DNA from 2 places in the Pseudarthrobacter niigatensis genome. Region 2 is predicted to be linked to the other one. Evidence: predicted binding sites of a transcription regulator. Region 2 holds the regulator's gene; the other holds the start of a gene.
What was found. Region 2 encodes LexA, which represses DNA repair genes until DNA is damaged. Its sites were predicted from a motif close to TCGAACANNTGTTCGA; they were not measured.
Positions count from the first base shown of each region.

Region 1: J2T23_RS07460 (LexA family protein) is a predicted target of LexA. The motif match lies at 2,626-2,641, and genes of this name have one in related genera.

Region 1 is NZ_JAUSTB010000004.1:70,756-75,260, reverse strand. It holds gene J2T23_RS07485 (EAL domain-containing protein) at 1-230, shown strand, start outside; gene J2T23_RS07480 (DUF6480 family protein) at 294-371, opposite strand; gene J2T23_RS07475 (glycerophosphodiester phosphodiesterase family protein) at 419-1,255, opposite strand; gene J2T23_RS07470 (hypothetical protein) at 1,297-1,560, opposite strand; gene J2T23_RS07465 (HAD family hydrolase) at 1,684-2,502, opposite strand; gene J2T23_RS07460 (LexA family protein) at 2,655-3,086, shown strand; gene J2T23_RS07455 (Y-family DNA polymerase) at 3,113-4,393, shown strand; gene J2T23_RS07450 (lmo0937 family membrane protein) at 4,446-4,505, opposite strand, start outside.
Region 2 is NZ_JAUSTB010000006.1:250,257-254,761, forward strand. It holds gene hflX (GTPase HflX) at 1-991, shown strand, start outside; gene J2T23_RS11585 (ATP-dependent DNA helicase) at 984-3,041, shown strand; gene lexA (transcriptional repressor LexA) at 3,089-3,823, opposite strand; gene J2T23_RS11595 (LysM peptidoglycan-binding domain-containing protein) at 4,181-4,505, shown strand, end outside.

The DNA.
Region 1 (4,505 bases), on a different contig from region 2:
ACCAGATCGGCATCACCCTGGTGGCCGAGGGCATCGAAACCGTGGGTGAGCTCAAGGTCCTCACCGAGCTGGGCATCAGTGCCGGGCAGGGGTACCTGCTGGGCCGGCCGTCGGTGCGGCCCAAGGACTGGGCCAGCTGGAATACGCGCCTCGACGTGGACGGACTGGAGCGCCAGCTGGCGGGCCAGTCGGAACCACGGGCCGTTCCCCGGCGAGCTGAGTCTTCCTGAAACCACTTCAGGGCAGGTGGGGCAGCGGGCGTTAGGCCCACCGCCCCGCTGACGGTCCGGGCGTTATTCGGAGTGGCCCCGGTCCCTGCTCATCTGGCCCTCCGCCGGCGGCGTCTCTCCCGGCGGCACTCCCCCGCAAATGCGATGGAGGCCGGGCAGCAGAAGGCACCCACCGAAGAGGACACGGCCTAGCCGGCGGACGCCGGCGGCCCATCATCCCCGGGTCCGGTGGGCCACTGGCCGCGGGCGCGCAGCACGTCGCGGAGCAGGTCCGCCCGGTCCGTCACAATGCCGTCCACGCCCAGCTGGAGAAGGCGGTGCATTTCGCCCGCATCGTTGATGGTCCACACGTGCACCACCAGGTCCAGGTCATGCGCGCGCCGGATGAAGCCCGGGGTGACAACGGGAACCCGCCCGTAGCGGACGGGCACCTGCAAGGCGTGCACGTCCCGGAGGACCCTGCGCATCAGCCGGTGGAATACCGGCCGGGGAAGCATGGGACCCAGCAGTGTGAACAAGGCATTCGAGGCCACCCCGGCGGAGGAGGCCACCGGCTGGCTGAGCAGCTTGAGTACCGCCCGCCTCCGCCGGTCCGAGAAGCTTGTGACCAGCACGCGGTGGTGTACCTGGTGCCGCTCGATCGCGGCAGCAGTGCTCCGGACTGAACTCCAGTCCTTCACGTCCAGGTTCAGCCGCGCGTCAGGAAGCTGGGAAACCAGTTCCTCGAATGTGGGGATGGGTTCCCGGCCGTTGATCCGGGCCTTGGCCACGTCCGCAGCGGGGAGTTCAGCCACCCTGCCCTTGCCGTCGGTGACGCGGTCCAGGGTTTCATCATGGAACAGCAGCAGCACGCCGTCCGCGGTGGTGTGCACGTCCGTTTCGAGGTACCGGAAACCGAGTTCGACGCCGGCGCGGAACGCGGCCATCGAGTTTTCCAGGCCCTCAGCCGAGAATCCCCGGTGTGCCATCCCGATGGGAAGCTGCCGCCCGGCGTCGTCAGGGTGCTCAAAGAAAGGCAGGCTCACACTGCGAGCCTACCTCCAGCGTTCACGGGTGGAACCCGCCGTCAGTCCAGGCAGCCCGTCTCGCCGCAGGGAACGATGTCCACGCCATCGCCGCAGTGCAGCAGGGTCCGCCCGCGGCCGGCGTCGAGGTGGACCCAGACCGCGGTGTGGTCCGCCGTGATGGTGTCCACCACGCCACCCGCCTCAAACCCGGGAGCGAACTGGACCCGGACCCGGTCCCCCTGGCGCAGCTGCTTCCAGTGCGGAGCGGGCGTTGCTTTGCGCAGCGGCGCGTCGGCTGCGTGCTGCCTGACGTTTCTTGCCATGGTTGCCCCCTTATCGAGCCGGCGGGAGGGTGCCTGCTCTCCACGCTTCACGCTACGGCGGGAAGGTAAACGCCAGGTGAGCGCGAGCTGTGAAGTTGGGGGTGCCAGGGCCGCCCGGCGGGGTCAGGAAAACTGGACGCCCAGGGCGGCGAGCCGCGCCTCCAGGACCTGGGCCACGCCGTCGTCGTCAAAATGCGGCGCCTGCTGCCCCGCCGCGCGGATGGCCTCCGGATGGCCGCTGGCCATCGCGTAGCCGTGGCCGGCCCAGCGGAGCATCTCAATGTCGTTGGGCATGTCGCCGAAGGCCACGACGTCGGCGGCGTCGATGCCCAGTGCGGCGGCGTATTCAGCAAGGGTGACGGCCTTGTTAACGCCCGGCAGGGACAGTTCCAGCATGGCAACGCCCGGTGAGGAGTGGGTGGTGGCGGCCAGATGTCCGACGGCGGGTGCCACCTCGGCGAGGAAGTCGTCCGGGGTGCCTTCGCGGACGATGGCGAGAAATTTGACCACGGCGTCCCTTTCGGTGAGTGTGTCCCGCAGTGGGGCGGGGGTGAACTCGGCGAGGAGTTCGCTGGATTCGTTTTCGATGAATCCCGGCTCCAGGTGGAAACCGGCGAGTGTTTCCGCGGCAAACAGCGCGGCCGGGCGGAGCGCCTTGATGATACGCCGGGCTTCCATGACGGTGTCGATCGCGAGGGTGCGCGCGGAGACCAGGCGGTCCGCTTCAAGGTCCCAGACCACGGCGCCGTTGGAGCAGATCACGCGGCCGGTGTGGCCCAGCTGCTCTTCGAGCGGGTGCAGCCAGCGGGGCGGCCGGCCGGTGACAAACACCAGTTCGACGCCGGCGTCACGGCAGGCGTGGAAGGCCCGGATGGTGCGGTCGCTGATTTTTCCGTCGTGTCCGAGGATCGTTCCGTCAATATCGCTTGCAACCAACCGCATCCTGCAAGTCTACGTGGGGTTTGGCCGGCGTCGTCCGGCCGGTTGCCCCAGGCTGGAAGCGCCCCTGGTTCAGACGACTCCGCCGGGTGCCCGATGTCAGTCGCCGGGGCTACACTGAAACTATCGAACATATTTTCGAATAAAGGTGTGTTGTGGGCGTTATTGTCGGTCCCCGCGTGGTAGATGCGGGTGCCTCGTTGTTCTCGGTGCTGATCTCGCCAGTGGCGGTCGCAGCCGGTTTTCCGTCGCCCGCCCAAGACTATTTCGACGGGCGGATCGACCTGAATGCCCACCTGATCAAGGACATCACCAGCACCTTCGTGGTCCGCGTGACCGGGGATTCCATGGAAGGAGCAGGCATCAGCGATGGCGACGAGCTGATCGTCAACCGCGCTCTTGAACCCAAGGACGGGTCCGTGGTGATCGCGGTGCTGGACGGGGAACTGACGGTCAAACGCCTGCGCATCACCGGCACCGGCGTGGTGCTGCAGGCGGAGAACCCAAAGTACCCGGACATCCGCGTACCCGCACTGTCCGAGCTCACCATCTGGGGCGTGGCCACCCGGTGCCTGCATCATGTCTAGGGGGAGCGGTGCCTAAACCAGTCCCCATGCGGCAGATGCCGCAGATCGCGCACGTGGACGTCAACTGCTTCTACGCCTCCGCCGAGCGCGCCTTCGACCCCTCGCTGGAAGGCCGACCCCTGGTGGTGCTGTCCAACAACGACGGCTGTGCGGTGACACGCTCCCCCGAGGCGAAGGCCCTTGGCATCGCCACCGGCGAACCGTGGTTCAAGCTCGCACCGAGGGCCAAGGAGTGGGGCCTGGTGGCCAAGTCCAGCAATTACGAGCTGTACGGGGACATCAGCTCACGGGTCATGGAACTGCTGGGCAGGTATTCGGCATGGTTGGAGGTATACAGCATCGACGAGGCCTTCCTGGGCGTGAAGGGCGGCCCGGACGACCTCCTGGTCCTGGGCCGCCGGATGAAAGAGGCGGTGCGGCGGCATGTCGGGGTGCCGGTCTGCGTGGGCATCGCCCCCACCAAGACCCTGGCCAAACTCTGCAACAAATGGGCCAAGAACAATCCCGCTTTCGGCGGCGTCTGCCTCTGGGAGGCGGTACCGGCTGACGTCCGGGAACTCCTGATGACCCGGTTGCCTGTGGACGAGATCTGGGGCATTGCCGGCCGGTTGACCAGACGGCTCAACGTGCTGGGAATCTTCACGGTCCAGGACCTTGTCAGTGCGGATCCGGTCATGATCAGGGACAAGTTCTCGGTGGTGCTGATGCGCACCGTCCTGGAACTGCGGGGCACGCCCTGCATCCCCATGGAGGAAGAGCGCATCGGCCGGGACCAGCTGATTTTTTCCCGCTCCTTCGCCACTCCGGTAACAACAGCCGCCGGGCTCCGGGAGGTGTTCAGCGTTTACGGGCAGCAGGCCAGCGCCAGGCTGTCCAAGCACGGCCTGCAGGCAAAGGTCCTGACGGCCTTCGCTGCCACCTCGCCCTTCCGGGACAACGAGCAGGCCTATCCGTCGGTGTGCGTCCCGCTGCCCATGCCCACCGCGGACCCGCTCCTGCTCACCCGGGCGGCGCACGCACTGCTGCCAAACATCAGGGAAGGGCTGAAGTACGCCAAGGCGGGCCTGATGCTCACCGACCTTCGGCCCACCGGCAACCAGCCACCGCTGGAGCCGTTCGAGAACCGGCACGAGGAGCGCGGCATCGGATCCCTGTTGGAATATGTGAGCCATCGCTTCGGGCGCGGCTCAATCGGGCTGGGACATGCGGGAATCAAATCGGGCCTGGACTGGTCCATGAAGCGTGGCATGCGCTCGCCCCGGTACACCACGCATTGGGACGAGCTCCCCGTGGTCAAGGCGGCATGAGGCCCGGTTTTCCGCCGCCGGCCGGGGGCGGGCGGCGGAACCTGTTCGCGCGCTAGGCCCGGGACCTGTTTTGAATGAAGTGGAAGATGAGGACGACCACTGCGATGACCAA
Region 2 (4,505 bases):
CAAGGTCATCGACCGAACAGCCCTGATCCTGGACATCTTCGCCCAGCACGCCAAGAGCCGCGAAGGCAAGGCGCAGGTAGAGCTGGCGCAGCTTGAATACCTGCTTCCCCGCCTGCGCGGCTGGGGTGAGTCGATGTCCCGCCAGGCCGGCGGCCAGGTGGGCGGCGCCGCCGCCGGCATGGGCTCCCGTGGTCCAGGTGAGACCAAGATCGAACTCGACCGGCGCCGGATCCGTACCCGGATGGCCAAGCTGCGGCGCGAAATCGCCGCCATGAAGCCGGCACGGGAGACCAAACGGGCCAACCGGCGTCGTAATGAAGTGCCCTCCGTGGCAATCGCCGGCTACACCAACGCCGGCAAGTCCTCGCTGCTCAACCGGCTCACCGACGCAGGGGTCCTCGTGGAGAATGCCCTCTTCGCCACCCTTGATCCCACCGTCCGCAAGGCCGAAACCGCTGACGGCCTGGGGTACACGCTGGCGGACACCGTCGGGTTCGTCCGTTCACTGCCCACCCAGCTGGTGGAAGCCTTCCGCTCCACCCTCGAGGAGGTGGCGGACTCGGACCTGATCCTGCATGTGGTGGACGTGTCGCACCCCGACCCGGAAGGGCAGATCGCCGCGGTCCGGAAGGTCTTCAGCGAAGTCGACGCCCGCAAGGTGCCTGAAATCATCGTCCTGAACAAGGCCGATGCGGCGGACCCCTTTGTGGTGGAGCGGCTGAAGCAGCGCGAGCCACGGCACGTGGTTGTCTCGGCCAGGACCGGGGAAGGCATCCCGGAATTGCTGAAGGCCATCAGCGAGTCCATTCCCCGGCCATCGGTCAAGATGGAGCTGCTCATCCCGTACGAGCGCGGGGACCTGATCAGCAAGCTCCATGAGTCCGACGCCGAGATCCTCAGCCTGGACCACCTCGAGGCCGGTACCAGGGCTGCGGTGATGGTCCGGGAGGGCCTCGCGTCCGAACTGGAACAATTCGTCGTCAATGACTGACCTCGCAGCCGGCGAAGCTGCGCAGACGGCGGGCGAGCAGTTCGTTATCGAACTGCTCGACCGCGCCGTCGCCGGCATGGGCGGACAAAGCCGCACCGGACAACACGAAATGGCCCGCCAGGTGGCCAGGGCCATCGAAACCGGCAACCACCTGTTGGTCCAGGCAGGTACCGGCACCGGCAAATCGCTGGCCTACCTGATACCGCTGATCGCCCACGCCCTGGAAAGCAACAAGCCTGCGCTGGTCTCCACGGCGACCCTGGCGCTCCAGACCCAGATTGTCGGCAGGGACCTGCCCCGGCTCCTGAAGAACATCACGCCGGCGCTGGACCGGCCGGTCAAGGTTGCACTGGTCAAGGGCAGGTCCAACTATGTGTGCCGCCACAAGCTTGAAGGCGGGTTCCCTTCCGAGGAACCGTCGGAAGGGCAGCTGTTTTCCCTGGGGGAGGACACCAGCGTTCCGCATTTCGCCGCCTCCGTGGGCGGACCATCGTCACAGCTGGGCAAGGAAGTGGTGCGGCTCCGCGAATGGGCGGAGAAGACGGCCACCGGCGACCGCGACGAGCTGCTGCCTGGAGTGACGGACCGTGCATGGCGGCAGGTTTCCGTCACCTCGATGGAATGCCTCGGCGCCCAAAAATGCCCGATGGCCGCTGAATGCTTCAGCGAGCTCGCCCGGCAGGATGCCGCCGAGGCTGACGTGGTGGTGACCAACCACGCCATGCTGGCCGTCAGCGCGTTCGAAGGACTGGCAGTCCTGCCCGAATACGACGTCGTGGTGGTGGACGAAGCGCACGAGCTGCAGGACCGGGTGACGGGAGCCGTCTCCGGGCAGCTGTCCGTGGCCATGGTCCACGCGGCCGCTTCCGGCGCACGGAAACACACCGCCATCACCGTTGACGCCCTGAACGCCGCAGCTGCCAACCTGGAAATGGCCCTCGCGGGCGCGCCCAACGGACTTCTCCCCAACGGACTGAACGATGAACAGCTTGACTGCGTGGACCAGCTGCGTGAAGCGTGCAGGGCTGCGTTGTCCGATTCCAAGGGGGACAGCAATACCACGGCCGACGGCGGGCGGCAGCTGGCGCGTTCCCGGCTGATGCTCATCCTGGAACTGTGCGAGCGGCTGATCGCTGCCCGGGAAAACCGGGAAGTGGTGTGGTTCTCCCGCGCCAGCACCTTCGATCCCGGCCAAGGCTATTCGCAGCCCGATGACAGCGCGCCGGTCCTGATCAACATTGCGCCGCTGTCCGTCGCCGGCCGGCTGCGGGAGGGGCTCTTCGCGGGCCACACCGTGGTGCTGACCTCTGCCACCCTGGCGATCGGTTCCGCCTTTGAACCGGCCGCGGGAGGCCTGGGCCTGATCGGTGACGGAGCGCCCAGCTGGACGGGCGTGGATGTTGGCTCGCCCTTCGACTATCCCAAACAGGGCATCCTTTACGTTGCCGGCCACCTGCCCAAGCCCGGCCGAGGTGTTTCACCGGAAGCCCTGGCCGAACTCGAAGCGCTCATCAAGGCCTCCAACGGGGGAGCGCTTTGCCTGTTCTCCTCGCGGCGGGCGGCCGAGGAAGCCGCCGATGCCCTCCGCCCGAAGCTCGACATGACTGTCCTCTGCCAGGGGGAGTCGACCATGACCGCCCTGGTCAAACAATTCGCGGACGAACCGGACACCTGCCTCTTCGGAACCATGTCCCTGTGGCAGGGCGTGGATGTTCCCGGTGGATCCTGCCGGCTGGTAGTGATTGACCGCATCCCGTTCCCGCGGCCGGACGACCCCCTCATGACGGCGCGTTCGCGTGCCGTGGCGCAGGCCGGCGGGAACGGTTTCATGTCTGTTTCGGCAACCCACGCTGCCATCCGGCTTGCCCAGGGGGCCGGCCGCCTGATCAGGTCAACCGGGGACAAAGGAGTGGTGGCAGTCCTGGACTCGCGGCTGGCCACCGAGCGCTATGCGGGATTCCTGCGCGGCGCCCTCCCGCCGTTCTGGGCCACCACTGACCGCGCCAAAGCGCTGGCAGCCCTCACCAGGCTGGGCGCCGACGCGTCCTGAGAACGGCCGGATAGCGCCTGCACGGATGCCGGGCAGGCGTGCGCAGGCTAGAGCGAACGCAGGACTGAGACGACCTTGCCCATGATGGTGGCATGGTCGCCCAGGATCGGTTCGTACTGGGTGTTCTGCGGCAGCAGCCAGGTGTGGCCGTCGCGCTGGCGGAAGGTCTTGACCGTCGCCTCGTCATCCAGCAGTGCAGCGACGATGTCCCCGTTGGCAGCGTCAGCCTGGCGCCGCACCACCACCCAGTCACCGTCGCAAATGGCGGCATCCACCATGGAATCGCCGGCCACCTTCAGCATGAAAAGTTCGCCCTGGCCAACCAGCTGGCGGGGCAGCGGCATGACATCTTCGACGAGCTGTTCGGCAAGGATGGGTCCGCCGGCGGCAATCCGGCCCACCAGCGGAACCATGGCCGTATCCAGGGCAGTAGGCAGCTCCGTTACGGTGGCGCTGTCCCCTGCGGCTTGGGGCGCACGGGACGTGCCCCCACTCTTTCCCCCGCCGTCCAGCGTCAGCGGCATCAACACTTCCATGGCACGGGGCCGCTTGGGGTCGCGCCGAAGATAGCCCAGCTTTTCCAGCTGCGAGAGCTGATGGGTCACGCTTGACAGGCTTGCAAGGCCGACCGTGTCGCCGATTTCCCGCATGGACGGCGGATACCCGTTCTCGTTAACGGAGCGCTGGATGGTCTCGAGGATCTTCTTCTGCCGGGGCGTCAGCCCCTTGGTGGTCCTCTTGGATTGCGGGGCGGTCCTGCCCCCGGCGGCTGCTGCTGCCATATTCGCCATTGCCTTTCGCTTGCCGCCGGAACTTCCGCCGGGCGCTGTTTCCGCCGTGCCGGTGGAAGGACTCCCACCGTCATTGTCAGACCCTGCTGGTCAACTTCAGGAGTGGTTGTTCTTGGTTCCAAAACTAGGCCAGCCATAGTGCTTTTTCAAACATTTGTTCTAGCGAGTCTCGACAATGTTCGTTGATAGGTGCTAAAACTTAACCAGCAAAGTTCGAATATGTGTTCTAACCAGCAGATGCCTCCTTCGAATACCCAGCCGGAAGATGTGCCCGGCGGCGGTGTGGAACGGCAAGGGCGTTGCGGGCGGACACCCGGGCAGCACGGCAAGTCCAGGAGGGCTTAGTTCATGTCAGCTTTAACTCTTCACCAGGTTTCACCATCGCCTGCACCGCTGCGGCTCACCCGCCGGGGGAGGATCGTCCTGATTGGGGTCCCGCTTGTAGTCCTCGCTGTTCTCCTGCTGTCACTCGCCGGGTTCTTCCATTCCCCGGCCAAGGCCTCGGATTCGGTTGCGGACCTCGCGGTGACACCCACCGTTACCGTGACGGTGCAGCCCGGACAGTCGTTGTGGGCCATTGCCGGTACCGTCGCGCCGGGCCGGGACGCCCGCGACGTCGTGGCGGACATTGTCCAGCTCAACAACCTTGACGCCGGCACCGTTCTTCCAGGCC